DNA from 4 places in the Parviterribacter multiflagellatus genome. Region 3 is predicted to be linked to each of the others. Evidence: riboswitches for the same ligand, from Rfam matches in the RefSeq annotation. Region 3 holds a riboswitch; each other region holds the start of a gene.
The links. A riboswitch is a leader RNA that binds a small molecule or an ion and turns the genes downstream of it on or off. The one in region 3 is predicted to bind cyclic di-AMP.
Positions count from the first base shown of each region.

Region 1: another riboswitch for cyclic di-AMP. It lies ahead of AC1UE5_RS10520 (peptidoglycan-binding domain-containing protein); the one in region 3 lies ahead of AC1UE5_RS02015 (hypothetical protein).
Region 2: another riboswitch for cyclic di-AMP. It lies ahead of AC1UE5_RS18895 (peptidoglycan DD-metalloendopeptidase family protein); the one in region 3 lies ahead of AC1UE5_RS02015 (hypothetical protein).
Region 4: another riboswitch for cyclic di-AMP. It lies ahead of AC1UE5_RS10780 (septal ring lytic transglycosylase RlpA family protein); the one in region 3 lies ahead of AC1UE5_RS02015 (hypothetical protein).

Region 1 covers NZ_JBXPIZ010000004.1:233,884-241,070, forward strand. Annotated here, with positions in the region: gene AC1UE5_RS10510 (Ig-like domain-containing protein) at 1-518, opposite strand, end outside; gene AC1UE5_RS10515 (calcium-binding protein) at 566-2,038, opposite strand; cyclic di-AMP (ydaO/yuaA leader) riboswitch at 2,168-2,336, shown strand; gene AC1UE5_RS10520 (peptidoglycan-binding domain-containing protein) at 2,347-3,147, shown strand; gene AC1UE5_RS10525 (LOG family protein) at 3,189-3,869, shown strand; gene AC1UE5_RS10530 (putative bifunctional diguanylate cyclase/phosphodiesterase) at 3,898-5,298, shown strand; gene arfB (alternative ribosome rescue aminoacyl-tRNA hydrolase ArfB) at 5,295-5,669, opposite strand; gene AC1UE5_RS10540 (cold-shock protein) at 5,763-5,966, shown strand; gene AC1UE5_RS10545 (rhodanese-like domain-containing protein) at 5,993-6,328, opposite strand; gene AC1UE5_RS10550 (DUF2339 domain-containing protein) at 6,343-7,187, opposite strand, start outside.
Region 2 covers NZ_JBXPIZ010000008.1:326,548-333,734, reverse strand. Annotated here, with positions in the region: gene AC1UE5_RS18905 (prephenate dehydrogenase/arogenate dehydrogenase family protein) at 1-562, shown strand, start outside; gene aroA (3-phosphoshikimate 1-carboxyvinyltransferase) at 580-1,863, shown strand; gene AC1UE5_RS18895 (peptidoglycan DD-metalloendopeptidase family protein) at 1,981-3,834, opposite strand; cyclic di-AMP (ydaO/yuaA leader) riboswitch at 3,849-4,018, opposite strand; gene cmk ((d)CMP kinase) at 4,094-4,705, shown strand; gene der (ribosome biogenesis GTPase Der) at 4,702-6,033, shown strand; gene AC1UE5_RS18880 (DUF3352 domain-containing protein) at 6,030-7,187, shown strand, end outside.
Region 3 covers NZ_JBXPIZ010000001.1:448,748-455,934, forward strand. Annotated here, with positions in the region: gene AC1UE5_RS02005 (DNA polymerase III subunit alpha) at 1-2,708, shown strand, start outside; gene AC1UE5_RS02010 (c-type cytochrome) at 2,755-3,243, shown strand; cyclic di-AMP (ydaO/yuaA leader) riboswitch at 3,459-3,594, shown strand; gene AC1UE5_RS02015 (hypothetical protein) at 3,637-4,365, shown strand; gene AC1UE5_RS02020 (glutamine synthetase family protein) at 4,447-5,769, shown strand; gene AC1UE5_RS02025 (MMPL family transporter) at 5,776-7,187, opposite strand, start outside.
Region 4 covers NZ_JBXPIZ010000004.1:282,404-289,590, forward strand. Annotated here, with positions in the region: gene AC1UE5_RS10765 (APC family permease) at 1-600, shown strand, start outside; gene AC1UE5_RS10770 (molybdopterin molybdotransferase MoeA) at 597-1,793, opposite strand; gene AC1UE5_RS10775 (hypothetical protein) at 1,909-3,351, shown strand; gene AC1UE5_RS10780 (septal ring lytic transglycosylase RlpA family protein) at 3,348-4,103, opposite strand; cyclic di-AMP (ydaO/yuaA leader) riboswitch at 4,114-4,258, opposite strand; gene AC1UE5_RS10785 (hypothetical protein) at 4,329-5,177, opposite strand; gene AC1UE5_RS10790 (sigma-70 family RNA polymerase sigma factor) at 5,367-6,470, shown strand; gene AC1UE5_RS10795 (hypothetical protein) at 6,646-7,187, shown strand, end outside.

The DNA.
Region 1 (7,187 bases), on a different contig from region 3:
ACGTTCGCGCCCGTCATCGGGCCGAAGACGACCGTGACGCCGGGGTTGACGGCCTTGATGGCGGCGTACGAGCGCTTGAGGAGGTCGACGTAGCGGTCGACCTGCGGGCCACCGACCCAGAACTCGCCCTCGTCCTGCTCGTTCCAGATCTCGATGGCCTCGAGCGAGCCCTTGAAGCGGGCCGCCATGTGCGCGACGGCGTTGGCGTACGCCTGCGGGTCGGCGGGCGCGGTGCTCGTGGCGCTGTTGACCATGAGCAGCGACTTGACGCCGCGCCGGTCCTCCTCGGCGAAGGTGGCGGCGTACTGGTCCAGGCGCCACTCGGGGATGTCCTCGTAGGCGATCGCGTGGCGCGCCCACTTGGCGCCCAGGTCGCTGAGCTGGTCGAAGTCCTGGGCGGCGGCCGGCGAGGCGCCGGTGAGGTCGAGGCCCGGCTCGGCGGCGGAGGCGCTCGTTGCCGGGAGCGCCACCGCGGCGGCGGCGCAGAGGAGCGTGAGGAGTCGGCGGGGCGGAAGCACGCCTGGTTGATCGGCGTGCTTCCGCCCTGCTTGACCCTTTCCCGCTCCTAGAGGACGATCTCGCAGTTCTTCGTCCGGTCCTTGGCGTCCTTGGCGACGCGATCGCGGCCGGGACCGCAGTCGATGACGTCCTTGCCGCCCCCGACGGCGAGCAGCGTGTCGTCGCCTGCGCCGCCGAGCAGCTTGTCGGTGCCGAAGCCGCCGTTGAGCTGGTCGTCGCCCACGCCGCCGACGAGCTTGTCGTCGCCGCGGCCACCCTCGATCTCGTCATCGCCGGCGCCGCCGTCGAGCAGGTCGTCGCCGAAGCGGCCGAACAGCTCGTCCGGACCGCCGCCGCCGAAGAGGCGGTCGCTGCCGCCGGCGCCCTCGAGGAAGTCGGAGCCGACGCCGCCGGCCATCTTGTCGCCGCCCTCGGTGCCGATGATGCGCTCGTCGGCCGCCGAGCCGCCGCGGCAGCCCTTGGCGAAGGAGCAGAGGACGCGCGACTCCTGCGCCCGGACGTGCTCGAGCACCTGCTCACCGGCGGCGCCGGCGGCGCCCACGGCCGCGTTGTTCCAGCCGGCCGCGAGCACCTGGCCGCGCGCGGTGGCGACGTCGTCGGTGTCGGTCGGGTCGTTGCCGGACTCCTGGCCGACGACGGCGCGCATGACGTTCGGCAGCACGATCTTCTCGCAGCCGGCGGTCTGCTCGGCCTCGCCGCGAGAGCTGACGAACACGGTGTCGTTGCCGTCGCCGCAGTCGACCCGGTCCTGCGCGGGGCCGGTGTAGATCACGTCGTCGCCCGGGCCGCCGGCGATGTTGTCGACGCCGCCGAAGCCGTAGATCGTGTCGTTGCCCGTGCCGCCGTCGAGGTCCGCGCCGCCGCCGTCGTCGACGAGGACGTCGTCGCCGTCGCCGCCGGTGACCGGGAAGCCCGGGTTCTGGCCGGGGCCCGCGTCGATGCGGTCGTTGCCGGGGCCGCCGTCGAGGACGTCCTCGCCCGAGCCGCCGAAGAGCACGTCGTTGCCGTTGCCTCCGAGGATCTTGCGGTCGGAGCCGAGGTTGCCGTGGAGGTAGTCGTCGCCCTCACCGCCGTCGAGCAGGCGGTCGTTGCCGGCGCGCGCCTCGACGATGAAGTCGTTGCCGTTGCCGCCGACGGAGCTGTCGTCGCCGTCGCCGCCGTCCATGACGTCGTCGCCCTCGCCGCCGTCGAGCGCGTCGTTGCCCGACTCGCCGTAGAGGCGGTCGCGGCCGAGGCCGCCGCCGAGGTCGTCGTCGGCGCTGCCGCCCTCGAGGCGGTCGTCGCCGTCCTCGCCGTTGAGCACGTCGCCGCCGGTGCCGCCCGCGATGAAGTCGCTCCCGCCGCGGCCGGACAGGCGGTCGGACGAGCCCTGGCCGGACATCGTGTCCGGGCCGGCGGTGCCGACGAGGGTGTCGGCGAGACGGCCGCCTTGACGGCCCGTGATGGCGGCGGAGGCGGTCGCGCAGACCGTGAAGGCGGCCAGCACGAGCAGGCCGAGCAAGCGGAGGCGGGAAGGCATGGTCTGCCAATCGGCACGTCAGCGCGCCAACTGAGAGGCCCCGGACATCCGGTCGAGCCAGGCCGCGCCAGGTGTGCGGTCGGGCACACCACGGCTTATGTCCCCGCGAGGCGATACAGTGCCCGGCGTTCGTAGGACCAGCCGAGCTCCTCACCGTGGTTGGTGAGGAGACGGGGGACCCATGGGCCGTTCGACGTCTGGACGGCCGGGGGCGAATCACCGCCATCACGGCGGCGTAGCGCTGCTCTTTCTGCGCGAGCCCGACAGCTAACCCCGCAGGCAACCGCCGAAAGAGAGGTCTTCAAGCAGTGCCGACGTCCGTACCCGCCCGCCGCCCACTTGCCGCGCTTGTCGGCGCGTTCGCAGCCCTCCTGCTGCTCGCGCTCAGCGCCGCTCCCGCCCAGGCCGCCCTCGGCGACCGCACGCTCGCCAAGGGATCCCGCGGCGGCGACGTGAAGGAGCTGCAGAAGCTCCTCCGCCGCGCCGGCTTCTCCACGAAGGTCGACGGCGTCTTCGGCAGCGGCACGCACCGGCTGGTGCGTCGGCTGGAGAGCGACCTCGGCCTGACGATCGACGGGCGCGTCTCGGCGGAGGACGTCGAGAGCGTCGAGACGGCGCTCAAGCCGTCCGCCGGCAGCGGCGGGTTCTCGGCCGACTCGCTGAACCGCCCGCGCGCGGTCTCCGCCCAGACGGCGCCGGGCGAGAAGGCCGAGCTGACGGAGGACGGCCTGGCGATCCCGCCGGCCAACGCCCCGGAGGCGGTCAAGCAGATCATCGCCGCCGGCAACGAGATCGCCACGACGCCGTACCGGTACGGCGGCGGTCACGGCAAGTGGAAGGACTCGGGCTACGACTGCTCGGGCTCGGTCTCCTACGCGCTGCACGGCGCGGGCCTGCTCGACGCGTCGATGCCCTCCGGCGGCTTCATGGACTGGGGCGAGGCCGGCGAGGGCCAGTGGGTCACGATCTACGCCCACGGCGGCCACATGTACATGGTCGTGGCCGGCCTGCGGTTCGACACCAGCGGCCGCGCGAAGTCGGGCTCCCGGTGGCAGACGGAGGAGCGCTCGCCGAGCGGCTTCACCGTGCGCCATCCTGAGGGGCTCTGACCGACGAACCACTCCGACACCCACAGGACGCCGACGAGGAGCTGCTCTCCGCGCAGCTCCCGTGCGTGGCGTCCGAGATCACGGACGCCCAGCGCGTCGAACGGATGCGCGCCGAGCTGGCGCGCGGGTTCGACGCGCTCTCGTCCGTCACGCGCGGCGTCGCCGTCTTCGGCTCGGCGCGCACGCCCGAGGACAGCCCGCGCTACCAGCTCGCCCGCGACATCGGCCGCACGCTCGGCTCCGCCGGGTTCTGCGTGATCACCGGCGGCGGCCCCGGCGCGATGGCGGCCGCCAACCGCGGCGCCCACGAGGCCGGCGCGACGTCGATCGGCCTCGGGATCGACCTCCCGTTCGAGCAGGGGATGAACCCCTGGGTCGATGTCGGGATCGACTTCCACTACTTCTTCGCGCGCAAGGTCATGTTCGTGCGGTACTCGAACGCCTTCGTCGTGCTGCCCGGAGGGTTCGGGACGATGGACGAGCTGTTCGAGGCGCTCACGCTCATCCAGACGCGCAAGATCAGGCACTTCCCGGTCGTGCTGGTCGGGACCGAGTACTGGTCCGGGCTGCTCGACTGGCTGCACGAGCACATGCTCGGCGCGGGGATGATCTCGCCGCAGGACCTGACGCTGCTGCGGCTCACCGACAGCGTCGACGAGGTCGTCTCGATCGTCTCCGCGGCGGCCGAGCGGCAGCTGTCCGACGGTTCTGGTGCGACATGACCCGTTTGGCGCTCCTACACTCGACACGGTGTCGGTTGTGGGAGATCGGCCGGACCGTGCGTCCCTGACAGTCGCCGCGCTGCTCGCCGAGGCGGGCCGCGACGCGCGCTCGCGGGGCGCCGAGCGCGACGCGCTCACCGGCCTGCTCGGCCGCGTCCCGGTGCGGCAGCGGCTGCAGGACGCGCTCACCCGCGCGGCGCTGGGCGAGACGCGTCGCGTGGGACTCGTGGTGGTCGACCTCGATCGCTTCCGGCGCGTGAACGAGACGCACGGGCTCGACGCGGCCGACGAGGCGCTCTGCCTGATGGCGCGGCGCCTGTGCGCGGCGGCGGGCCCGGACGTGGCCGTCGGCCGGCTCGGCGGCGACCGGTTCGCGGCGGTGCTGGACGACGTCGCCGACGAGGAGGAGGCCGCGCAGCTCGCGCAGGCGCTCGTCGCGGCGGTGCGGCGGCCGTTCGCGCTGCGCGGCGAGGACGTCGCGCTGACGGCGAGCGCGGGCGTCGCGCTGGCCGTGGCGGCGGAGGCGGGCGCGGCCGAGCTCGTGCGCGATGCGGAGGTCGCCGCGGAGCGGGCGAAGCTCGCGGGGCGCGACCGCTACGAGCTGTTCGACGAGCTCGCGCGCATCCGCGCGCGGGAGCGCATCGCGCTGGAGCGGGATCTGCGCGGCGCGGTGCTGCGCGAGGAGCTCGTGCTGGCCTGCCAGCCGATCGTCGGCATCGGTGACGGGGCGGTCGTCGGCGTCGAGGCGCTCGTGCGCTGGCGCCACCCCGAGCGCGGCCTGGTGCCGCCCGGGCAGTTCATCGCGATCGCCGAGGAGGCGGGGCTGATCGCCGACATCGGCGCGTGGGTCCTGCGCCGGGCGTGCGTCGAGGTCGCGCGGCGGCAGGACGGACGCGGGCTCACCTGCCACGTCAACCTCTCGCCGCACCAGGCGGCGGACCCGACGCTGCCCGCGCAAGTCGAGGACGCGCTCGCGGCGTCGGGGCTGCCGGCGGAGGCACTCGTGCTGGAGCTGACGGAGAGCTCGCTGATGGAGGCCGGGGAGCGGCCGCTGGCGGTGCTCGACGCGGTGCGCGAGCTGGGCGTGCGGATCGTGCTCGACGACTTCGGGACGGGCTACTCGTCGCTCGGGCGGTTGCGCCACGTGCCGATCGACGGGCTGAAGATCGACCGCTCGTTCGTCGCCGGGCTGGAGAGCGGCGGCTCACGCGACGCGCTGATCGTGTCGGGGCTGATGGAGCTGGCGCGGGCGCTCGGCCTGACGGTCGTCGCCGAGGGCGTCGAGACGGAGGGTCAGCTGGAGCGCCTCGAGCGGATGGGCTGCCGCTACGCGCAGGGCTTCCTCCTCGCGCGCCCGGTCGAGGGCGAGGCGCTCGACGCGCTGCTCGCCCGCCCGGGCGGGTTGCTCCCGAGCGCCTCGGCGGCCTAGTCGTCGTAGCCGCCGCGGCGGCGGCCCTGCTTGCGCTCGGACTGGCGCCGCTTCGCGTCCAGCCGGCGCACCTTCGACGCCTTCGTCGGCTTCGTCGCCCGCCGCGTGCGCGGCACGTGCAGCGCACGTTCGAGCTTCTCCCGCAGCCGCTCCAGCGCCAGCTCGCGGTTGCGCAGCTGCGAGCGGTGGTCCTGTGCGACCGCCGTCACGCGCTCGCCGAGGCGCTGCACGATCAGTGCCCGCTGCGCGTCGGACAGGTGCTCGCTCGCCGTGGCGTCGAGGATCGCCTCGACCCGCGACGCGGTGACGTTCGCGTGCTGCCCGCCGGGGCCGGACGACCGGCTCGTCCGAAGCTCCGCTTCCGAGAGCAACGCCTCCCAATCAACCCTCCGCTGACCATGCATCAGTCGGTCGGCTCCAACTGGTACCGTCGCGCTCCGTCAGACACCCCATACGGAGGATTCATGGCCACCGGGACGGTCAAGTGGTTCAGCGACGACAAGGGCTTCGGCTTCATCACGCCTGACGAGGGCAGCCGTGACCTGTTCGTGCACTTCTCGGGCATCATCGCCGACGGCTACCGCTCGCTTCCCGAGGGACAGCGCGTGTCGTACGACGAGGAGAGCGGCGACAAGGGGCCCAAGGCGGTCAACGTCCAGAAGATCTAGCGCCGCCGACCGCCCGGGCGCGGCGGCTAGTGGTCGGCGACCTCGCCGCCGCCGTCCACCGTCAGTCCCTCGTCGGCCCACTTCAGCAAGCCGCCCTCCATCGACCAGGCGTCGTAGCCCGACGCGCGGAACGCCTGCGCGGCCATCGCCGAGCGGGCGCCGGCGCGGCACTGGAAGACGATCTTCTGGTCCTTCGGGAGCGACGCGGCCTGCTCGCTGAGGTGCTGGAGCTCGATGTGGCGCGAGCCCTCGATGTGGCCGGCCTCGCGCTCGTACGGCTCGCGGACGTCGACCACGATCGCCTCGCCGCGGTCGAGCAGCTCCTTGGTCTCCTGCGGGGTGACTTCGATCTCGGGGTCCATGCGGGGGTTCTCGCTCAGTGGGGGATCTCGGCTCCGAGACTACTGCCGCGGATGCGCTGCCACGCGTAGCCGCCGACCAGCAGCAGCACGCCGATCGCGAGCATCGAGCCGACGCGCGCGAACGCGTCCAGCTCGGTCAGGTCGTGCAGCACGACCTTCCCCAGCGCGACGCCGAGGAGCGCGAAGCCCGCGGTGCGCACCGTCTGACGGTCCACGCGCAGGCCGGCGACGAGCAGCGCGAGGCCGGTGACGCCCCACAGCGCGCTGAGCGCCGTCTGCGCCCCCGCGCCCGCGCCGCACGCGGTCACGAGCACCGTCGACACGGCGTACAGGGCGATCGGCGCCGGCGCGACCGGCCCGAGGCAGCGCCACGCGGCGAGGCCGACCGCGACCAGCGCAGCGAGCGCGGCGTTCGTGTCCGGCAGCCCCTCGAGCAGCGCCGCCGGCGGCGCGACGACGAGCGCGGCACCGCCGGCGAGCAGGAGCAGGACGAGCGACGCGTGGCCGGCGAGCGGGTCGTCGGTGCGGCGGGTGATCTGCGCGAGCACGGCGGCCTCGGCGGCGAACGCGACCGCGAGCGCGGCGCCCTCGAGGTTGAGCGCGGCGAGGCCGGTGACCGTGACGAGGCCGAGCGCGTGCAGGGCCGCGCGCCACGCCGGGCGCTCGGCGAGCACGACGCCCGAGGTGAAGCACGCGATGGCGAGGGCCACGAGCGCGGGCGTCTCCGGGGTTCCGCCGCCGGCGACCATCGTCTGCATCAGCGCGAGCGCGACGTGCGCGCCCAGCCCGGTCTCGGCGGCGCCGCGGTCGAGCTTGCCGGCGTCCTTCAGGTGGCGGACGAGCAGGGCGAAGACGACCG
Region 2 (7,187 bases), on a different contig from region 3:
GACGCACGACCGCGTGATGGCCTCGATCTCCCACCTCCCGCACGTCGTCGCCAACGTGATGGTCGCGCAGGCGGCGGGGGCGCTCGGTGGGGAGCAGGTCCCGCCCACGGGGCCGTCGTTCCGCGACGCCACGCGAGTGGCCGGCGCGAACAGCGGCATCTGGACGGACATCTACCTCGGGAACGCGGACGCGCTCGTGGAGCGGATCGACGACACGATCGCCCGGCTCGAGGCGGTGCGCGCCGCGCTGGTCGCGCGCGACGCCGAGGCGATCACCGCCTGGAACGACGGCGCAGCGGCCGACCGGCGCGCGCTGCTCGAGGCGGGCCTGGAGGGCGGTGACGTGCACGAGCTGCGAGCATCGGTGCCGAACCGGCCCGGCGTCATCGCCGAGATCGCCCTCGCGCTCGGGCGGGCCGGCGTCAACATCGTGGACATGGCACTCAGCCCCTCGGCAGACTTCCGGCAGGGACGCGTATCGCTCTGGGTGAGCGGCGCCGATCACGCTGCGCGCGCGGAAGCGCTCATCGCCGAGCTCGACATCCCCGTCGCGCGCGCATGAACGTCCGCTTCTCACCGGTGGAACGGCTCCGCGGGTCCGTCGCGGCGGCGCCCGACAAGTCGATCTCGCACCGCGCCGCGATGTTCGGCGCGATGGCGCAGGACCCGGTGCACGTCACCGGCTACCTGATGGCGGAGGACACGATCTCGACGCTGAACGCGATGCGCGCCCTGGGCGCGCTCGTGGAGGAGCGAGGACCTGGCGAGCTGGTCATCCGCGGCGTCGGGCTGCGCGAGCCCCGCGAGGTGCCGGGCGGCATCGACGTGGGGAACGCGGGCACGCTGATGCGGCTCCTGCCCGGCTGGCTGGCGGCGCAGGAAGGGCGGTCGTGGACGTTCGACGGCGACGCGTCGATCCGCAAGCGCCCGGTGGACCGCGTGGCCGAGCCGCTGCGGCGGATGGGGGCCGTGCTGCATGCGCGCGACGATCGGTTCCCGCCGTTCGAGGTCGTCGGCTCCCGGCTGCACGGGATCACGTACGAGCTGCCGGTCGCGTCCGCGCAGGTCAAGTCCTGCGTGCTGATGGCGGGGATGCTCGCCGAGGGCGCGACCACGGTGCACGAGCCGGTGCCGTCGCGCGACCACACCGAGCGGATGCTCGCGGCGGCGGGCGTGGGCGTGCACCGCAACGGGCGGTTCGTCACGGTCGCCGCGGCGGATGAGCTGGAGCTCGACGCGCTGGTCGTGCCGGGCGATCCCTCGTCGGCCGCGTTCATGATCGCGGCCGGGGTGCTGGTGCCCAGCTCGCGGCTGGTCGTGACCGGCTGCGGCGTGAACTGGACGCGCACGGGCTTCATGCGGATCGTCCAGCGGATGGGCGGCATCGTGGTCGCCGACTTCGAGCCCGAGCCGGGGGAGTCGATCCCGACGTCCGAGCCCGTCACCGACATCGACGTGACCGCGGGGCCGCTGGTCGGGACGACGGTCGAGGCGGACGAGGTGCCGCTGGCGATCGACGAGCTGCCGCTGGTGGCGCTGCTCGGGTGCTTCGCGGAGGGCGAGACGGTCGTGCGGGGCGCGGAGGAGCTGCGCTTCAAGGAGTCCGACCGCATCGCCGCGGTCGTCGACGGTCTGCGCGGGTTGGGCGCGTCGATCGAGGCGACCCCGGACGGCTTCGTGGTGCAGGGCACCGGCGGCCTGCGCGGCGGGGTGATCGAGTCCCACGGCGACCACCGCCTGGCCATGCTCGGCGCGATCGCGGGCATGGCGTCGCTCGAGGGCGTCGAGGTCGTCGGGATGGAGGCCGCCGCGGTCTCCTACCCGCACTTCGAGGCCGACGTGGCCTCGCTCCTGTCGACCTGACCCCACCCGCGTCCGGGCGCGTCCCGGCGCGGCGGGTGGGCGGCGCGCCACGCGGGCACGACGTCACCCGCCGCGCTCGTCCCGGCGCCGGGGTGACGTCGATCCCGCGCGGGGCGGCTACGCCGCCGCGGGTGCGGCGTCCGTCGCCGGAATCGCGGCGTCCGGCGCCGTCGGCGCCGAGCCATCCGTCGCGGGCGCGGTGTCCGTCTCCGGCAGGGCGGCCGCCGCGGGCTCGGGCGCGGGCGCGGCCTGCTCCACCGGGGCGGGCGCTTCCGCCGGCGCCGTCTCCGCCACCGGGGCGGGCGCGGGCGCGGCCGGCACTGCCGCCTCGACCGGCTGCGTTGCGGGCTCCGCCGCCGGCGCGGGCGCGGCGGGCGTTGCCGCCTCGACCGCCTCCGTTGCGGGGTCCGGCGCGGGAGCTGCGGGCGCGGCGGGCGCCGCCGCCTCGACCGCCGTCGTCTCCGCCACGGGCGCCGGCTCCGGCGCGGGCGCGACCTCCGCCACGGCGGCCTCGTTCGGCGCCGCCGCGGCAGTCTCGACGGGCGCCGGTGTCGTCGTCTCGGCCGGCGCGGCGGTCGTCGTCTCCGCGACCGGTGCGGCCGGCGGCTGCGCCGTCGTGGTCTGCGCCGCCGTTACGGCAGCGGGCGCCGCCTCGTACTGCGTCGCGGCGATCTGCGCGGCGGGCGCGGCGGTCGCCCCACCGCTCACGCGCGCCGCGGACGCCTTGCGGGCCACGGCGCCGGCGGTGGCGTTCGACGACGTCGCGGTGCTCTTCCCGAGCGCGGCCTGCTGCTCGGTGGACAGCTGCGCGGTGCCGTCGAGGTACGGCTTCGGGTCGGTCGCCTTGCCGGACTCGTCGCGGACCTCGAAGTGCAGGTGCGGACCCGAGCAGCGGCCGGTGCAGCCGACGCTGCCGATGACCTGCCCCGCGCGGACGGTCTCGCCGGCGGACGTCTTGATCTCGCTGAGGTGGGCGTAGCACGACGTCTTGCCGCTGTCGTGCTCGATGCAGACGAGGTTGCCGTAGCCGCCGCTGTCGGCGCCCGCCTTGGTGACGGTGCCGCACGACGCGGCGCGCACGGCGGTGCCGGTCGGTGCGGCGATGTCCTGACCGGAGTGCGCGTGCGTGCCGCGGTCCTCGCCGTACGACCCGGTCACCGTGCCGCTCACCGGTGTCGTCGTCGAGCACCCGCCGCCGCTCGCGACCGACGGCGCGGTCGTCTCCGGCTCGGGTGTCGCGGCGTCGCCCTGCTCGAGGTCCTCCTCCAGCGCGGCGCTGTCGCTCGGCGAGGCGTCGCCCCGCGCGCTGCCGCTCCCGCCGCGCGACGCCGTCTCGTCCTGCACCGCGTCGTCGCCGGTGGTGGACACGGTCCGCACCGCGGCGCCCGGCCCGTCGTCCTGCGCGCTGACGGTCGACGCGGGCGCCTCGCGCTCGATCGCGTCCCGCACGACCGCGGGCGCGTCCTTGGCCTTCATGAAGACGACCTTGGCGTTGAAGATCGCGGACCACGTGCGCGCGTCGACGATGCCGGTCACCGACAGGCCGTGCTGCGCCTGGAAGCGCTTGACCGCGCGCTCGGTGATCGGGCCGAAGATGCCGTCGTCGTCGACCCCGAGACGGCGCTGCACCTGCGCGACCGAGTCGCCCGTGGAGCCGAACCGCAGGAGCTCCGCGGACGCCCGCCCGGACGACGCGTCGCTCGTGGCGGGTGGAGGATCGGCCTGCCCGTTCGGGGCGCTCTGGTTGTCCTGCGCCACCGCCATCGACACCATCGGCGCTGCCGGAGCGGCGGCCACCGCGCCGGTGAGCGCGACCGTCGTTGCCTTGCGTCGCCGCCGGGCGCGCGCACTCAGGGCGGCCAGCCGCCGACCCTGGTGCGCACGCTCGCGCGAGCGCTCCCAGTGCGCGGGATCGGCGAGATCGCGCTCGCCTGGGAAGCCCTTGAACAGGCCATCGTCCTCGTGCCGCATCGACGCGGTCCTCCTACGTCTCTCGATTCGGGCGCCTACGAGGTGAGCTGACGGGCTCGCGCGTCGAGTCGCGCTACGCGGCACCCTGGCCGCGATTCGCCCCAGGCGGCCGGGAGACGGCCGCCGAGTGGTTCCCCCGCCCCGGACGCCCCAGAGGGCAGGCCGGGCTCGGCATGACTTGCGCGAGCCAGGATGACATAACCGGCCGACGACCACTCCACCCGCGGCGGCGAAGGCCCACCACTACCCTCTCGACACCATGCTTGTCGCCATCGACGGCCCCGCTGGCGCGGGCAAGTCCACGGTCGCGCGCGCCGTCGCCGACGCGCTCGGCTTCACGTACCTCGACACGGGGGCGATGTACCGCGCGGTCGCGCTCGCCGCCCTGCGCGGCCACGGCCTCCCGCATCTCGCCGAGGTCGGCTTCGCCGCCGACGGGCACGTGCTGCTCGAGGGCGAGGACGTCGAGTCGCTGATCCGCACGCCCGAGGTCTCCGAGCAGGCGTCCAAGGTCGCCGCCGACCCGCAGGTGCGCCAGGCGCTCGTCGAGCAGCAGCGCCGGCTGATCGCGCAGGCCGACTGGGTGGCGGAGGGGCGCGACATCGGCACGGTCGTCGCGCCGGACGCCGAGGTCAAGGTCTTCCTCACCGCATCCGCCGAGGAGCGCGCGCACCGCCGCGCCGCGCAGCTCGGCGCCGACCCGGCCGTCGTCCTGGTCGAGCAGCGCATCCGCGACGAGCGCGACTCGACGCGCGAGGACTCGCCGCTGCGGCCCGCGGACGACGCCGTTGAGGTCGACACCACCGGGCTGGGCATCGACGAGGTCGTCCAGCGCATCGTCGCGCTGGCGGAAGGGGCGCGGACGGCATGAGGAAGGTCGCGATCGTCGGCTACCCGAACGTCGGCAAGTCGTCGCTGGTCAACCGCCTGACGAACACGCGCGAGGCCGTGGTGCACGAGCGCCCCGGCGTCACGCGCGACCGCAACGAGCTGCCGTGCGAGTGGAACGGCCGCCGTTTCACGCTGATCGACACGGGCGGCGTCGACTTCTCCGACGAGGACCCCATGGCCGGCTCGATCCGCGAGCAGGCCCAGGCCGCGCTCAACGACGCGGACGTCGCGGTCTTCATCGTCGACGCCAAGGCCGGGCTGCGGCCGGGCGACGACGAGCTGGCCGACCTGCTGCGTCGCTGGCCGAAGCCGGTCATCGTCGGCGCGAACAAGATCGACGGCCCGAAGGACCTGCTGCTCGCGCACGAGTTCCACGCGCTCGGCCTCGGGGAGCCTGTCGCGGTCTCCGCCGCGCAGGGTCTCGGCACGGGCGACCTGCTCGACGAGATCACGAAGGTGCTGCCGGAAGGCGACCTGCCGGAGGACGAGGACATCGTCCGCCTCGCGGTCATCGGCCGGCCGAACGTCGGCAAGTCCTCGCTCGTCAACAAGATCCTCGGCCAGCAGCGCGTGATCGTCTCCGACGTCGCGGGCACGACCCGCGACGCGATCGACCTGCCGTTCGAGTACGACGGGCGCCGGATCATCCTCGTCGACACCGCGGGCATGCGGCGCCAGGCGAAGGTGAGCGAGTCGGTCGAGTACTACACGGCGCTGCGCTCGCAGCGCGCGGCCGAGCGCGCCGACGTCGCGCTCGTCGTGTGCGACGCGCAGGATGGCGTCACCTCGCAGGACATGCGCATCGCCGAGCTCGCGATGAAGGCCGGCTGCGCCACGGCGCTGATCCTCAACAAGTGGGATCTGCAGGACGAGGAGGCGGGCGTCGGCTCGGACATCGAGCACGAGCGCGCACGCGTGCACCAGAAGCTGCGCCTGCGCCCGAAGGTGCTGACCGTGAGCGCGCAGACGGGCCGTCAGGTGCAACGCGTCCTCCAGGAGGCCGTCGCGCTGGCGGACAGGATGCGCACGCGCATCCCGACGTCGGACCTCAACCGCTTCCTCAGCGAGACCGTCCAGGCGCGCCAGCCGCCGGCCAAGCAGAACCACCGCCTGAAGCTGCTGTACATGGCCCAGATCGAGACTCGTCCGCCGCGGTTCGCCATCCAGGTGAACTCTCGCACCAGAGTTACGCGGGATTACGCGTACTTCATCGAGAATCGCCTGAGAGAGCGTTACGGCTTTGCGGGCGTGCCCCTGATCATCGACTTCAACGAGCGCAAGCAGCGACGCAGCGAGCGCGCGGCGTGACGCCAGCGGTGCTGCGGCGCCGCCCCGCCTTCGTCGCCCTCGCCGCACTGGCCCTCGCGGCCGCCACGGCGCTGTTCGTGTCGCTGTTCGCCTCGAGCGGCGACGATGGGCCCCCGTCGACCGACGCGGCGAAGTTCGCCCCCCGCGGCACCCTCGTCTGGGCGAACATCAGCACGAACACCGACCGCGACGCCGTCGCGCGCGCGTCAGAGGTGCTGGGGCGGTTCGGGTCGTGGGAGGCGCTGCGCGACGGGATCCTGCAACGCCTGTCGGGATCCAACGACCCGGTGTCGGTTGACGACGTCTCGGGCTGGCTGGGGGACGAGGCGGCGTTCGCGCTCGTCGACACCGGCGGCAGCACGGCGGGCTCGCTCGTCGTCGTCGCGGTCGATGACGAGGAGAAGGCGCGCGACTTCCTTGACGAAGGCTCCACGAAGAAGGCACAGAGCACGTTCAACGGGACGCAGATCGACACCTACGGTTCGGTCTCAGTGGCGATCACCGACGGACACCTGCTCATCGGCCAGGAGGCCACCGTGCGCGGCGCGCTCGAACGCGCCGCCGGCAAGGGCGACGACCTCACGGAGGACCCCGTGTACCGGCGCGCGACCGCCGGGCAACCGGACGACCGCGTCGCAGAGGCGTACGCGACGGCGGACGGGCTGCGGCGCGTCCTCGTGCCCCACGGCGGCGTCGTCGGGACGCTCGCGACGCTGCTTCAGCAGGACGGGCTCGAGGGCGTAGGGCTGGCCCTCGTGCCCGAGGAGGGGCGCGTGCGCGTCCGCGTCAGATCCGCACTGAGACCCGGCACCACGACGCCGCGGCCGTTCACCCCGGCGCTGCTCGACGCGGTGCCCGCGGACGCCATGGCCTACCTCGGCTCACGTGGGTTCGGTGACGCGCTCGGCAACCTGCTGCTGTCTGCGGTGGGCGGGACGCAGGCGGACGGGCTCGGGAACGTGCTGACGCGGTTGCGAGACGCGCTCGGCAAGGAGACCAGCGGGGCGCTCCAGCGTGACCTGCTCGGGGTGCTCGACGGGGAGGTCGCCGTGGTCGCGCTCAAGGGGGCGCCCGGGGCGCAGCTGGCGCTCGTCGCGGAGGTCGACGACGCGACGCGGACGGGCGGCGCGCTGCGGCGCCTGCAGGAGCCGCTG
Region 3 (7,187 bases):
TCCTCCAGGACGCGTTCGTGGCGATCCGCGAGCACACGACGCTCGACGCCTCCGAGCCGCTCCGCCGCGGCAACCACACCCACGTCCTCGCGAGCCCGCAGGCGATGGCCGCTCGGTTCGTCGACCACCCCGACGCGGTCGCGGAGACCAGGCGGCTGGCCGACACGCTCACGTTCGACCTCACGCAGGACCTCGGCTACCGCTACCCCGGCGCGGAGGACGCGCAGGCCGACCGCAAACTCGCCGAGATCTGCCACGCCCGGTTCGACGCGCGGTACCCGCACACCAACCCCCACCGCGCGGAGGCGACGGCGAGGCTCGAGCAGGAGCTCCACCTCATCGCCGGCCTCGGCCTGTCGGGCTTCTTCAACCTCCACCACGAGCTGCTCGAGCTCGCGCGCGAGGTCGCCCGCGAGGTCCGGGGCGCCAGCGCGGCCCGCCAGGTCCTCCCGCCCGGCCGCGGCCGCGGCTCGTCCGTGTCGTCGGTCGTCTGCTACCTGACCGGCCTCAGCCACGTCGACCCGATCGCCAACGACCTCCTCCTCGGCCGCTTCCTCAACGAGGAGATCAAGAGCCTCCCCGACATCGACCTCGACTTCCCGCGCGACGTGCGCGAGGTCCTGCTCCCGCGCATCCACGAGCGCTACGGCCGCGAGAAGTCCGCGCTCGTCGCCGCGTTCCCCACCTTCAAGTCCAAGGGCGCGATCCGCGAGCTGGGCAAGGCGCTCGGCCTGCCGCCGGGGGAGATCGAGCGCGTCGCGCGCGGGGCGGAGGGGTGGTCCGGCCAGGTGGCGGAGGACATCGACCTGGCCCTCGGCAAGGAGCGCCGGGCGGGCGGTGGCCGCTGGGCGTGGCTGGCCGCGCTGGCCGCCGAGGCGCAGGGCCTCCCGCGCCACCTCAGCCAGCACTCGGGCGGGATGATCGTCGCGACGCAGCCGCTGGTCGACTGCTGCCCGGTCGTGCCCGCCGCGATGACCGGCCGCCAGATGGTCCACTGGGACAAGGACTCGTGCGGCGACGCGGGGTTCCTCAAGATCGACCTGCTGGGCCTCGGGATGCTGTCGGCGGTCGAGCGGTGCGTCGACCTCATCGCCGCGCGCACGGGGGAGACGATCGACCTCTCGCGCATCCCGTACGACGACCCCGCGACGTTCGCGTCGATCCAGGAGGGCGACACGACCGGCGTCTTCCAGATCGAGAGCCGCGCGCAGATCGCGTCGCTCAAGCGGACCCGCCCCGAGACGCTGGAGGAGATCACGATCCAGGTCGCGATCGTGCGGCCCGGGCCGATCCAGGGCGGCGCGGTGAACCCGTACATCGCGCGGCGCCAGAAGCTCCGCGAGGACCCGGCGTACGAGGTGCCCTACGACCACCCGTCGCTGGAGCCGGTGCTGAAGGAGACGCTCGGCGCGATCATCTTCCAGGACCAGGTGATCGAGGTCGCGCAGGCGTTCGCGGGCTTCTCGCCGGGAGACGCCGAGGGGCTGCGCCGCGCGATGAGCCGCAAGCGCTCGGAGGCGGCGATCATGGAGCACCACGAGCGGTTCGTCACCGGCGCGCAGCGCGTGCACCCCGACGTGACCCCCGAGCTGGCCCAGCGCGTGTGGGAGATGGTCGTCGGCTTCTCGGGCTTCGGCTTCCCCAAGGCGCACGGCGCGGCGTTCGGCCTGCTCGCCTACCAGTCGGCGTGGCTGCGCGTGCACAAGCCGCTCGAGTTCCTGTGCGCGCTGCTCGACGAGCAGCCGATGGGCTTCTACCCCTCCGACGCGCTCATCCACGAGGCGCAGCGGCGGGGGATCGAGATCCGCCCGCCCGACATCCGGTACAGCGCGGTGAACTGCACGCTGGAGGATCCCGACGGCGCTGGTGCTGTCCGGATCGGGCTCGGCTACGTGCTGGGGGTGCGCAAGGACGAGGTCGAGGCGATCGTGAAGGCACGCGAGGAGGGCGGCCCGTTCCGCTCCCTGGAGGACCTCGCCTCGCGCGCGGGCACGGGCCGCGCGGCGCTGGAGACGCTCGCGTGGTCGGGCGCGTGCGACCCGCTGGCGGGGGACCGGCGGGCGGCGCTGTGGTCGCTCGGCACCGCGACGCCGGGGCGCAAGGCGCAGAACGGGACGGTGCAGCTGGCGCTGCCGCTCGCGCTGCCGAAGGCGCCGCGGCTGCGGCGGCTCGACCACTGGGACGAGATGGTCGCCGACTACGCCACCACCGGCGTGAGCGTCCACCGCCACCCGATGGGGCTGCTGCGGCCGGCGCTGGGCGCGCGGGGCACCGTGTCGAGCGCCGACCTGGAGCGGCTCCCGCACGACCAGCCGGTGCGCATCGGCGGGCTCGTCGTCGCGCGCCAGCGGCCGGGCACCGCGAAGGGCGTCGTGTTCATGCTGCTGGAGGACGAGCACGGGACGGTCAACCTCGTCGTGCCGCCCGCGGTGTACGAGCGCGACCGGCTCGCGGTGCGGACCGAGCCGCTGGTGATCGCGGAGGGCAAGCTGGAGCGGTTCGCGTCCGCGGGCGGGAGCATCAACGTGCTCGTCCGCAAGGTCGAAGGGCTCGAGGCGCCGGGGAAGCTCGCGGCGGAGGTGCGAGAGCTCGATCTCGCCATCGGCGAGGGGGAGCCGGACGAGGAGCTGCGCATCGCCGCGGGCGGCGGCGACTTCCGCGCGGTCGCCCCGCCGGTCATGTCGTTCGCGCAGGGGAGGTCGCGCTGACGGCAGGTCTCGTGCGCATCGCCACGATGCTGTAGCGTCCCGCGCCGTGTGGACCTTGGTGTTCGTTCTCTTCTTCCTCGTCGTCGGCCTCGGCGTCGTGTTCGTCGCGATGCGCAGCGGGTCGAAGGGGCCGGTGCTCGACTCCAGCAAGCGGGGGAGCCGGCGCGCGCTCGGCGTCATCGTCGGCCTCGTCGTCGTGCTGTGCGGCGCGGCGATCCCGGTCGTCGTCGGCATCGCGGACGCCGACAGCTCGGACGAGGCCGGCCCGGTGAAGCTCACCGCGCGCGAGGAGCACGGCCGCCAGGTCTTCAACCGCAGCTGCGTGCAGTGCCACACGCTCGGCGCGTCGAACGCCGTCCAGCGCGTCGGCCCGAGCCTCGACGCCCTGCGTCCGCCCAAGGAGCTCGTGATCGACGCGATCGAGAAGGGCCGCGCGCGGGGCCAGGGCCAGATGCCGGCCGGGCTGGTCAGCGGCGCGGACGCCGACGCCGTGGCCGCGTACGTCGCGCGCGTCGCCGGGCGCGAGACCGACTGACGCCGCCGCGTCGGACGGGCGCGTTCCATGTGGTGGACCCGCGGGAGCTTCCGCGTGCGGTTCGTCACGCACAGGTGTGAGAACGGCGTGAAAGATCCGTTGCAGACGCAGGATCTCCCCGCATCCTCCGATGGTTCTGGGGCAGAAGGCGTTTTGCAGGTGTTTCAGCCACTGCTACGCTGCCGCCAGTTCGACCGCCGAGTCCGTCCGACCCGTACGCCACCTTGCGTCCGAGCCGGAGGGAGCGGGGGACCCATCTGTTGGGGCGAATCGTCTCCCTCGGGAGGTGTAGCGCTGCTCTTTCGGCGCGAGCCCGTCAGCTAACCCCGTAGGCACGAGGAAAGAGACGAAGACCCCGACATGAGCGACCCGGCTGCCCCCTGGTGGGCTGACGTGCAGCATCTCCGCCCGCGCGACGAGCGCGCGGACGGCGCTCCGCCGCCCAAGCGGCGCTTCGAGCGCGGCGCGCGCGCCGACGACGCGGCGATCGCGACGCTCGAGCACGAGGTCTTCGAGATGCCGGCGGACCCCTGGGCGCAGCCCAAGTCCCCGGAGGAGCGGGCAGCCCGCTGGGCCGAGGCCCAGCAGCAGACCTGGCTCAAGAGCGCGCAGGCGCGTCACGAGGCCGAGGACGCCGCGTTCCTCGCGAAGCTGTCCGGCGAGGCGCCCCCGATCGCTCCCGCCCCTGCGCCGGAGGAGACCCTCCGCACCCGCCGCGGCGACGCGCAGGCCCGCGCGGCCGCGCGTGAGGCCGAGGCGCAGCGTGAGCGCCAGGTCGACGACCTGTGGGACGGCTCGATGGAGCAGACGTTCTCGCACGTCCCGCAGTGGGCCGAGGGCCAGTACGACGCACGGCTCCTGCCCAAGGGCGCCGACCGCATCGAGAACGGCCGCCGCACGATCGAGATCCGCGGCCAGGTCGACCGCGTCCACGGCTTCACCGCGCCGGCCGAGACGGCCGTCGCGACCCGCTCCGGCCGCCGCCGCCCTGCGCGCGGCGCCGCCGAGCGCTTCGAGCGCCGTCCCGACCGGGTCGCCATGTGGGCGTTCCTCATGGGGCTCCTGCTCATCCTCATCGCCGCGATCTCCGATCCGGGCACCGCGGGCGCCGCGGGCTTCTAGACCGACTGTCGCAACGCGCGGCCAGATCCTTCGCCCCGTGGCTAAACGGGGCGTCGCCGCCACGTCGTAGTCTCCGCCGCTATGTCGCCCGATCGCCCGCGCACCGCCGACGACGTCAAGGCGCTCGTCGAGGAGCGGAACATCCGCTTCGTCCGCTTCTGGTTCACGGACATCCTCGGCCAGCTCAAGTCCTTCGGCGTCGGCCGCGAGCACCTCGACGAGGCGCTCGCCAACGGCATCGCGTTCGACGGCTCCTCGATCACCGGCTTCAACCCGGTCGAGGAGTCGGACATGATCGCCATGCCGGACCCGTCCACGTTCGCCGTCCTGCCGTGGCGGCCCGACGAGCAGGGCGTCGCGCGGATGATCTGCGACATCCGCACCCCCGAGGGCACGCCGTACGAGGGCGACCCGCGCCACGTGCTGCGCCGCGCGATCGAGCGGCTCCTCGGCCTCGGGTTCGACCAGTTCAACGTCGGCGTCGAGCCCGAGTACTTCCTCTTCCGCGACGCGCACGGGACGCAGCCGCTCGACGAGGGCGGCTACTTCGACCTGACGACGCTCGACGCCGGCACCGACGTGCGCCGCGAGACCGTCCTCGCGCTCGAGCAGCTCGGCATCCCCGTGAACACGTCGCACCACGAGGGCGGCCCGAGCCAGCACGAGATCGCGCTCGCCGCCAACGAGGCGCTGAAGATGGCCGACGACGTGATGACCTACCGCATCACGGTCAAGGAGTACGCGGTCAAGGAGGGCTGGCACGCGACGTTCATGCCCAAGCCGCTCGAGGGCGAGAACGGCTCCGGCATGCACACGCACCTCGGCCTGATCCGCGGCGAGGGCGACGCGTTCCTCGACGAGAGCGACGCGTACGGGCTCAGCAACGTCGCGCGCGGCTTCATCGCCGGCCAGCTGCGCCACGCGCGCGAGCTGAGCGCGATCTTCGCCCAGTGGGTCAACTCCTACAAGCGCCTCGTGCCGGGCTTCGAGGCGCCGGTGTACGTGGCGTGGTCGCGGCGGAACCGCTCAGCGCTCGTCCGCGTGCCCCCGCGCGCGTCGCACATGGAGCTGCGCTGCCCTGACCCGGCGTGCAACCCGTACCTGACGTTCGCGGTCCTGCTGCAGGCCGGGCTGGAGGGCATCGAGAAGGGCTACGAGCTGCCCGAGCCGATGGAGAAGAACCTCTACCACCTGTCGCCTGACGACCGCCGCCGCCTCGGCATCGAGCAGCTCCCCGAGACCCTCGGCGAGGCGGTCGAGATCACGGCTGAGTCCGAGATCGTCCTGCGCACCCTCGGCGAGCACATGTTCAACCGCTTCATCGAGATCAAGCGGCAGGAGTGGGAGGACTACCGCGTGCAGGTCACGCAGTGGGAGCTCGACCGCTACCTGCCGGTCCTCTAGCGCCCGCTACGCCGTTACGCGCTCCCGCTCCGGATCGGGCGGGGGCGCGCCCTCGCGGGCGAGCTTCGACGGCCACCAGATCTTCGGGCCCAGGTCGAACACCAGGGCCGGGACGAGGATCGAGCGGACGACGAAGGTGTCCAGCAGGACGCCGAACGCGACGACGAACCCGATCTCGGTCAGGAAGGTCAGCGGCAGCACGCCGAGGACCGTGAAGGTGCCGGCCAGCACGATGCCGGCGGACGTGATCACGCCGCCGGTGACGCTCAGGCCGCGCAGCATGCCCTCGCGCGTGCCGTGCTTGAGCGCCTCCTCGCGCACGCGCGCCATGAGGAAGATGTTGTAGTCGACCCCCAGCGCGACCAGGAAGATGAACGCGAACAGCGGGATCGACGGGTCGCTGCCCGGGAAGCCGAACACGACGTCGAAGACGATCGCGCCGACGCCGAGCGCCGCGAAGTACGACAGGACGACGGTGAGGATCAGCAGCACCGGGGCCACGATCGAGCGCAGCAGCGCGACGAGGATCACGAACACGATCGCGAGCACGAGCGGCATCAGCAGCCGCGCGTCCTGCGCGTTGGCGTCGCGCAGGTCGAACTCGATCGCGGTCGGGCCGCCGACCAGCGCGCCGGGCGCGGCCCCCGACACCGCCTCGCGCAGCGGCTCGATGAGGTCGAACGCCTCGGTCGAGTACGGGTCGGCGGTCAGGAACGCGGCGAGCTGGACGCCCTCAGGGCCCTCGGCGGCCGGCCGCACCGGCACGTCGGCGACGCCTTCGATGCCTCTTGCGGCCTCGACGACGGCGGGGATGCGGTCGCGCTCGGAGGCCGGGACGACGATGTCGGTCGGCGCCGACTGGCCCGCCGGGAACGACTTGGCGATCAGCTCCTGGCCCTCGATCGACTCGACGCTGTCGCGGAACGTGTTGCTCTGCGTCAGCCCGTTGGAGTAGTTGAGGAGGCCGAGCGCCATGATCGCGAGGAGGACGACCGCGCCCCCGCCGATCCGCCGCGGGTGCGCCCGCGTCCACTCGCCGACGCGGTGCCACAGGCCGTGGGTCTCGTCGACCTGGTGCTCACGCGCGTGCATCCGCTCCTCGAACCGCGCCAGGCCGCCGGCCCGCCACGCCCGGTAGGGGAAGCGGAAGAGCGTCACGAGCCCGACGACGACGGCGAGCACGATCGCGCCCGCGACGACGTTGCCCGCGAGTACGCCGAGGGCCGCCAGCCCGCCGACGATCGCGAACGTCAGCACGCCCGGGCCGAGCTTCTCGACCAGCGGCTGGAGGCCGCGCACCTGCATCGGCGTGTGGTCGGGCGCGCCCGCGCCCTCGGGCCCGTACGGCACGAACGGCCAGAACGGGCGGCGGCCGACGATCGTCAGCAGCGCCGGCAGGAACGTCAGCATCGAGAGCA
Region 4 (7,187 bases), on a different contig from region 3:
GCGCAGCGCACGCTCGACGGCGAGGGCAACATGCTGCTCGACACCGCCGACGACAAGCTCGGCCGAGCGGGGCGCGACGTGATCAACGTCCTGCTCATCACGAGCCTCTTCGCGTGCGTGCTGTCGTTCCACAACGTCATCGCCCGCTACCAGTTCATCCTCGGCGGCAAGGGCCTGATGCCCGCGCGGCTGGCGGAGGTCCACCCGCAGCACCGCTCGCCCGCGCGCTCGTCGGTCGCGCAGACGGCGACGGCGGCGCTGATCGTGCTCGTCCTCACCGTGTTCGACGTCGAGCCGCTCGTCGGCGTGTTCGGGTCGGCGGCGGGCGTCGCGACCGTCGGGATGGTGCTGCTGATGCTCACGACCTCCGCGGCGGTGGTGGCGTTCTTCCGCGGGCGCCCCGACCTGGCCGCCGGCAACGCGTGGCGGTGCCGCATCGCGCCGGTCGTCGCCAGCCTCGGGCTCGTCGCCTGCATGTGGCTGGTGCTGTCGAACTTCGAGCTCGTCACCGGCGGGAGCCTCACGCTCAGCATCGTGCTCGCGGCGGTGCCGTTCGCGGGGCTCGTGCTCGGCGCGGCGCTGCGACCGCCGCGTTCCTAGATCAGCTCGACCTCGACCTCGCTGCCGGCCTCGGCGACGCCGTCGCCGGCAGTGAGGATCGCGAGCCCGTCGGCGGCGACCATCGACGTCAGCTGGTGGGAGCCCTGCGGGCCGGTCGGCGTCGCGGTGCGCCCGGCGTCGGTGTAGGCGAGCGTGACGCGCACCGCCTCGTCACGGCCGGGGAGGCGGGGGAGCGGCTCGGTGAGCCGCGCCTTCACGCGCGTGCGCCCGGGGTCCGCGCCCTGGAGCTTGGCCAGCGCTGGGCGGACGAAGAGCAGGAACGTGACCATCGCGCTGACCGGGTTGCCGGGCAGGCCGAAGACGAGCGTGTGGTCGCGGGTGCCGAACCAGGTCGGCTTGCCGGGCCGCAGCGCGACGCGCCAGAAGCGCTCGCTCACGCCCAGGTCGGTCAGCGCGCCCTTGACGTGGTCGTGCGGGCCGACCGACACGCCGCCCGACGCGATCACGACGTCCGACTTGGCGAGCGCGTGCTCGAGCGCGCTGCGGGTCGCGGTCGGCGTGTCCTTCACGTGCGCGCGCACGAGGACGTCGGCGCCGGCCTGCTGCGCGAGCGCGCCGAGCGTCATGCCGTTGGACTCGTGGATCTGACCCGGGCGAAGCGGGCGGCCGGGCGGGACGAGCTCGTCGCCGGTCGCGACGATCGAGACGCGCGGCTGGCGCGCCGCGCGCAGGTGCGCGCGCCCGGCGATCACGGCGGCGCCGACCTCCGCCGGGCCGAAGACCGTGCCGGGCGCGAGCAGCAGCGCGCCCTCCTTGACGTCCTCGCCCGGGTGGCGGATGTGCTGGCCGAACGGGACGTCAGCGTGCAGCGTGATGGTGTCGCCGCCGTCGTGGACGGTCACCTGCTCGACGGGGATCACCGCCTCGCCCGCGTCGGGCACGAACGCGCCGGTCGAGATGCGGATCGCCTCGCCCTCCGCGGGCGCGGTGGTCGCGGGATGGCCGGCGCGCGACTCGCCGACGACCTTGACCGTGCGGCCGGCGGGCCCGGCGAGGACGAGGTAGCCGTCCATCGCGGAGTTCGCGAACGGCGGGACGTCACCGCCGGCGACGAGCTCCTCCGCGAGCACCCGGCCGAGCGCGTCGGCGATCGAGATCGTCTCGGGATCGAGCGGCGTGACGGCGTCGAGGACCGCGGCGCGCGCGTCGTCGATCGAGAGCAGGGGGGCCATGTCGGTACCGCATCGTGGCACGCGGCTGAGTCGGCAGGCGTCTCTGCGCTTCTTCGCCCAATTTGCGGCGTTGCGGTGTGGTGTCGTCCGACGCGACCGGTATGCACCTGTCCCTATGCCCACTTCCACCCTCGGCCGCAGGCGCGCGCGGCCCGTCGCCGACGCGCCTGCCCTTGACGGGGCGGAGGTGGCCAAGGCCTGGCTCGTGGAGCTCGTCGCGCTCGCGCCGCTGGAGCGCGCCGCGCGGCTGCCGGGGCCGCGTTTCGCCGACGACGCGCCGCGCCTCTGCGCCGCGCTCGCAGCCGCGCTGGCGAGCGACGCGGCGCTCGACGACCTGGAGCCCGGCGGTGCGCTGGCGCCCCTGGCCGCCGGCGCGGGGCACCTCGCCGCCGCGCCCGCGCCGCTCGACGCGGTCGCGGCGCTGGACGCGCTGCGCTCGGTCGTATGGGCGGCGGTGCTCGGCGCGCTCGACCGGCCCGTGCCCGCGCAGGTGGGGGAGCTGGCCGACCGCCTCGCGACGGTCATCGCCACCGTGTCGGCGGCGACGCTGGAGTCGCCGCACCCGCTCGGGCCCGCGCGCCCGGGCGACCGTGGGCCGCTCGCCGCGGTGCTGCGCGGGGCCGACGACGAGCCTGCCGCGCCCGCGGGGGACGCGCGGCCGGGCGGGGAGGCGGACGACCCGCACCCCGGCGTGTACGTCGAGGACCTCGGCGGCGAGGTCGATCTCCCGCCCTTCCCGCACCAGCCGGCGCCTGCCGCCGCGGCGCCCCCGGCTCCTCCGCCGCCCGCCGCGCCAGTACGTGAGGAGCCACCGGCGCCCGCACCCGCCACCGCGCAGGTCGAGGTGGAGCCGGTGGAGCACCGGCCCCCGCGCACCGGCGACGTGCTCGCCCGGATCGAGTCCGCGCTGCGCGAGGCGGCGACCGCCACGGACCCGCTCGCCGAGGCTGCCCAGCGGCTGCGCTCGCTCGCGTTCGACGACGACGAGGACCTCGACCCCTTCGACGCCGCCGCGGAGCGGCTGCGGGCCGACACGCCGCCGGTCGACGAGCCGCGCATCCGCCGCCTCCACCACGGCGTCGAGGACGGCAGCGCGTTCGCCACCCAGCTGTCCCCGTGGCGCGCGGCCATCGTCCGCCGCCTGGAGCGCCACACGGCCGACGGGCTGCCGTTCGCCGTGCTCTGCCTGGAGGTCGCCGACGCGGAGCGGCTCGTCGCCGCCGACGAGGACGGCGACGCGGCGCGCGCGCTGGAGCAGGCCGAGGGCGCGATCGTCGCGCAGCTGCGTCCCGCCGACGCGCTCGTACGCGAGATGCCCGGGCGCTACTGGCTCACCGCGCCCGACACCGACACCGACGAGGGCCGCGCGCTCGCGCACCGCATCGCGGCGGCGGTCGGCGAGGTCGAGCCGCACCGCGGGGCCCCGCTCCAGCTCTGCGTCGGCGTCACGGCCTGCCCGGCCGACTCCGACGCCCCCGAGGTCCTCGAGGGCCTCGCGGAGGAGGCCCTCTTCGCCGCCCGCGCCGCGGGCGTGCGGGTCTCGGGCCCGCCCCGCTAGCGCGCGGCGGTCGTCCCGGCGGGCGCGTCGGGGTCGGGCGCCTCGTCCGGGATCGGGATCGGCGACAGCACGCCGACGCGGACGGTGGCCGTGACGCCGAGCCGCTCGGCGGCGGCCTGCGTGAGGTCCCAGTCGCGGCCCTTCTTGAACGGGCCGCGGTCGATGACCGGGACGTTCAGGGTCTTGCCCTTGTAGTAGACGTCGACGCGCGTGCCGCACGGGAGCGTCTTGTGCGCGACGCCCACCGTGGTGCGGCGCAGGCGCTGGCCGCAGGCGGTGCGGCGGCCGAAGAAGCCGGGGCCGTACCAGCTGGAGACCGAGCCGGTGAAGACCGTGAGTTGCGCCGTCAGCGGCGCGGCGGCCGCGGTGGCGACGACCGAGCCGTCGGCCGTGCCGCGGTCGACGATCGCGCGCAGGGCGACGCGGCCCGGGGCGTCCGTCTTCCACAGCGCCTTGAAGGTGCCGTCCGCGCCGACGACGGCGCTGGCGATCTGGGCCCAGGTGGCGTCGGCGAGCTGGCGCTCGACGCGGACGGCGCGCCCGGCGTCGGTCGCGTCGACCTTCCCGCGGATCGCGACGGTGCGGGCGACGAGCGCGCCGGGGGCGACGGTGAGGCCGGGCTTGGCGGGCGAGGCGGCCTCGGCGCCGCCGGTCGGCGCCGCGAGCTGTGCGGACGCGGGCGTGGTCAGCGTGCCGGCAAGCGCGAACGCGGCGGCAGCGAGCAGCGGAGTGCTTCGAAGGATCGGCGGCATATGTGGAACGCGCCTACGGGGTGAGCTGACGGGCTCGCGCGATGCGCTACGACCTCTCACGAGGTCGATTCGCCCCAGCGCCGTCGCACCGGTGGTGGTCCGGCGGCGCAAGTGGTTCCCCCGCTCCCACGATCCGGAGACCGCGAGACTCGGCGACCGCGGGAGCGTAGCGCACCTCCCACCCGCGCGCGTCGCTCGCGCGCGCGGGTGGAAGAGCAGCGAGCGCTACGGCTTGGGGATGCGCGAGAGCAGGCCCTTGACGGCCTGCTTGCCGACGGCCACGCCGATCTGCGCGACCTCGCCGGCCGCCTTCACGGCGGTCGTGACGGTGTCGACCGGGCCGCCGCCGCCGTGGCCGCCCGTGGGCTCCGTCGACGCCCACCCGGCGGGCGGGGTCGTGGCCTCCGGCGCGCGCGGCGGCGGCGCGTCGGCCACGGCGCCGTTGGCGGGCGGGACCGCCTCGAGCTTCGGGCGCGTCGCGCGCGCGGGCGCCTTCTTGGCCGCCGGCTTGCGCGCGGCGGGCTTCTTGGCGGCGGGTGCGGTGCCGGCGGCCGCGGCCTTCGCGGCCTTGGTCGCGCCCTGCTTCGGGCCCGGCGTGCGCGGCGCGGCGGCCTTCGCGGCCGCGGGCTTCTTCGCTGCGGCCGGCTTGGCTGCCGCGGCGGACTTCGCGGTGGCGCCCGCCTTGGCCGGGGCCTTCGCCGTCGGCTTGGCCGCCGCCTTCGCGGCCGGAGCGGGCTTGGCCGCCGCAGCCGCCTTCGGCTTCGCCGCCGCGGGCTTCGCCGCAGCCGCCGCCGGCGTCTTCGCCGCGGTCGCGGGCTTCTTCGCCGCTGCCGGCTTCTTCGCGGCCGCAGGCTTCTTCGCCGCTGCCGGCTTCTTCGCCGCCGCGGGCTTCTTCGCCGTCGCCGGCTTCTTCGCGGGCGCGGGCTTGTCGGTGGTGGCGCCGGTGCTCTCGCTCGCCGCGGCCTTCACCGCGTCGGCTGCCTCGGCGGTCGACCCGGAGCGCTTGGTACTGCGGCGGACCGGGCGGGACCGTGGCAGGCTTGAGAGGACCTCGCGCTGAGGATCATCAGCCATCGGCTGATCATTCTGTCGCAGGTTGCAGGGAGACGGCCCCGCCGCCGTCAAGTGCGTTGACCAAGCCGCGAAAGTGCCTAGACTGAGGCAGCCAACTTTCCGTGGCGAGCGGGTATCCCTGCTCGTGACGGAGAACTGGACCCTCGCGAGGAACCACGTGCTGGACCCGTCCGGCGGAAACGGAACTTCATGTCAGTCGTAGAACTCCAGGAACTCGAAGAGGTCAAGAACCTTCTGGCGCGGGGCCAGGAGGTCGGCGTACTGACGTTCGCCGAGATCACCAAGGCCGTATCCGAGCTCGACCTCGACGAGTCCGACGTCGAGGAGCTCCACACCTTCTTCGAGGGTTCGGAGATCGAGCTCGTCGAGGAGATCGATCCCGCGACCGCGGCGGCCAACGCCGTCGAGCGCGCCCCGGACAAGCGCCGGGGCCGCAAGTCCAAGGCGGCGGACATCTTCCGCCCCGACATGACGACCGACTCCCTTCAGCTCTTCCTGAAGGACATCGGCAAGGTCCGCCTCCTCACCGCGCAGGAGGAGGTCGACCTGGCGAAGCGCATCGAGCGCGGCGACCTGGACGCGAAGCAGAAGATGGTCGAGTCGAACCTCCGCCTCGTCGTCTCGATCGCGAAGAACTACCGCAACCAGGGGCTGCCGTTCCTCGACCTGATCCAGGAGGGGACGCTCGGCCTGGTCCGCGCCGCGGAGAAGTTCGACTACCGCAAGGGCTTCAAGTTCTCGACGTACGCGACCTGGTGGATCCGCCAGGCGATCGCCCGCGCGCTCGCCGACAAGGCGCGCACGATCCGCATCCCGGTCCACGTCGTCGAGAAGCTCAACAAGATCGGGCGCGCCGAGCGCAAGCTCGTCACCGAGCTCGGCCGTGAGCCCTCCAACGAGGAGATCGCGGAGGCCACCGGCATCGACGCCGAGGAGGTCGACTCGATCAAGCGCTCCGCTCAGGCGCCGGTCTCGCTCGAGAAGCCGGTCGGCGACGAGGAGGAGTCGGAGTTCGGCCAGTTCATCGCCGACGAGCGCGCGGAGTCCCCGTACGAGCGCGCGGCGGAGATCCTCACGAAGGAGGCCCTCCGTGAGGCGCTGGAGAACCTGAGCTACCGCGAGCGCCGCGTCCTCGAGCTGCGCTACGGCCTCGGCGGCGAGCACCCGCGCACGCTCGACGAGGTCGGCCGCACGTTCAACGTGACGCGCGAGCGCATCCGCCAGATCGAGAACCAGTCGCTCAAGAAGCTCCAGTCGCTGGCGGAGGCGCAGAAGCTCCGCGACGTCGCCTGACCGGCCCTCGCCGCGCCTGGCGCGACCGGACGACGACTACCGGCCTGCCGGCCTACTCGTCGCTCGTCCGGCCGCCCCAGCCACGACGATGCCTCGGTCAGGAGGCGTTCGTGACACGACCGACGCTGTCAGACACGGCCGCGCTACCCAGCGCGGCCGTCGTCGTTCTCAGGGCATGCGGAGAACGATCGTGGCGGCCTGCCTCTGCGCGCTGGCCCTCGCCGACGTCGCACGGGGCGAGGTCGTCGCGCGGCTGCCGAACGAGAGCGAGATCCGCGCGTACGGCGGGGTCGCGGTGGTCAGCGTGGCGGTGCGCGCGCACGGCCCGTACCGCCTCTCGCGCGTACATCGCGACGGGCGGGTGGTGCCGCTGCCCGGCGTGCCGGCCGACAGCGGGCCGTTCGACGCCGACGTCGGGCCGGACTCGCACGGGCGCCCGATCGTCGTCTACTCGCGGTGCGAGCCGCCGAGCTGCGACCTGTGGCTCCACCGCATCGGGCGGCACGGAGAGGAGCGGATCCGCACCGCGAGCACGCGGGAGTGGGACGAGACCGAGCCCACCGTGTGGCGTGGACGGATCGTGTGGCAGGCCGAGCACGGCAAGCGCCACGCCATCCTCACGCGCGACCGCCTCGCCGCCCGGACGATCCGGTCGCGTCCCCTGCGCGGCGGCGGGGACTTCGCGGTCGAGGCGCTCGAGGTGCGCGGGCGCGACGT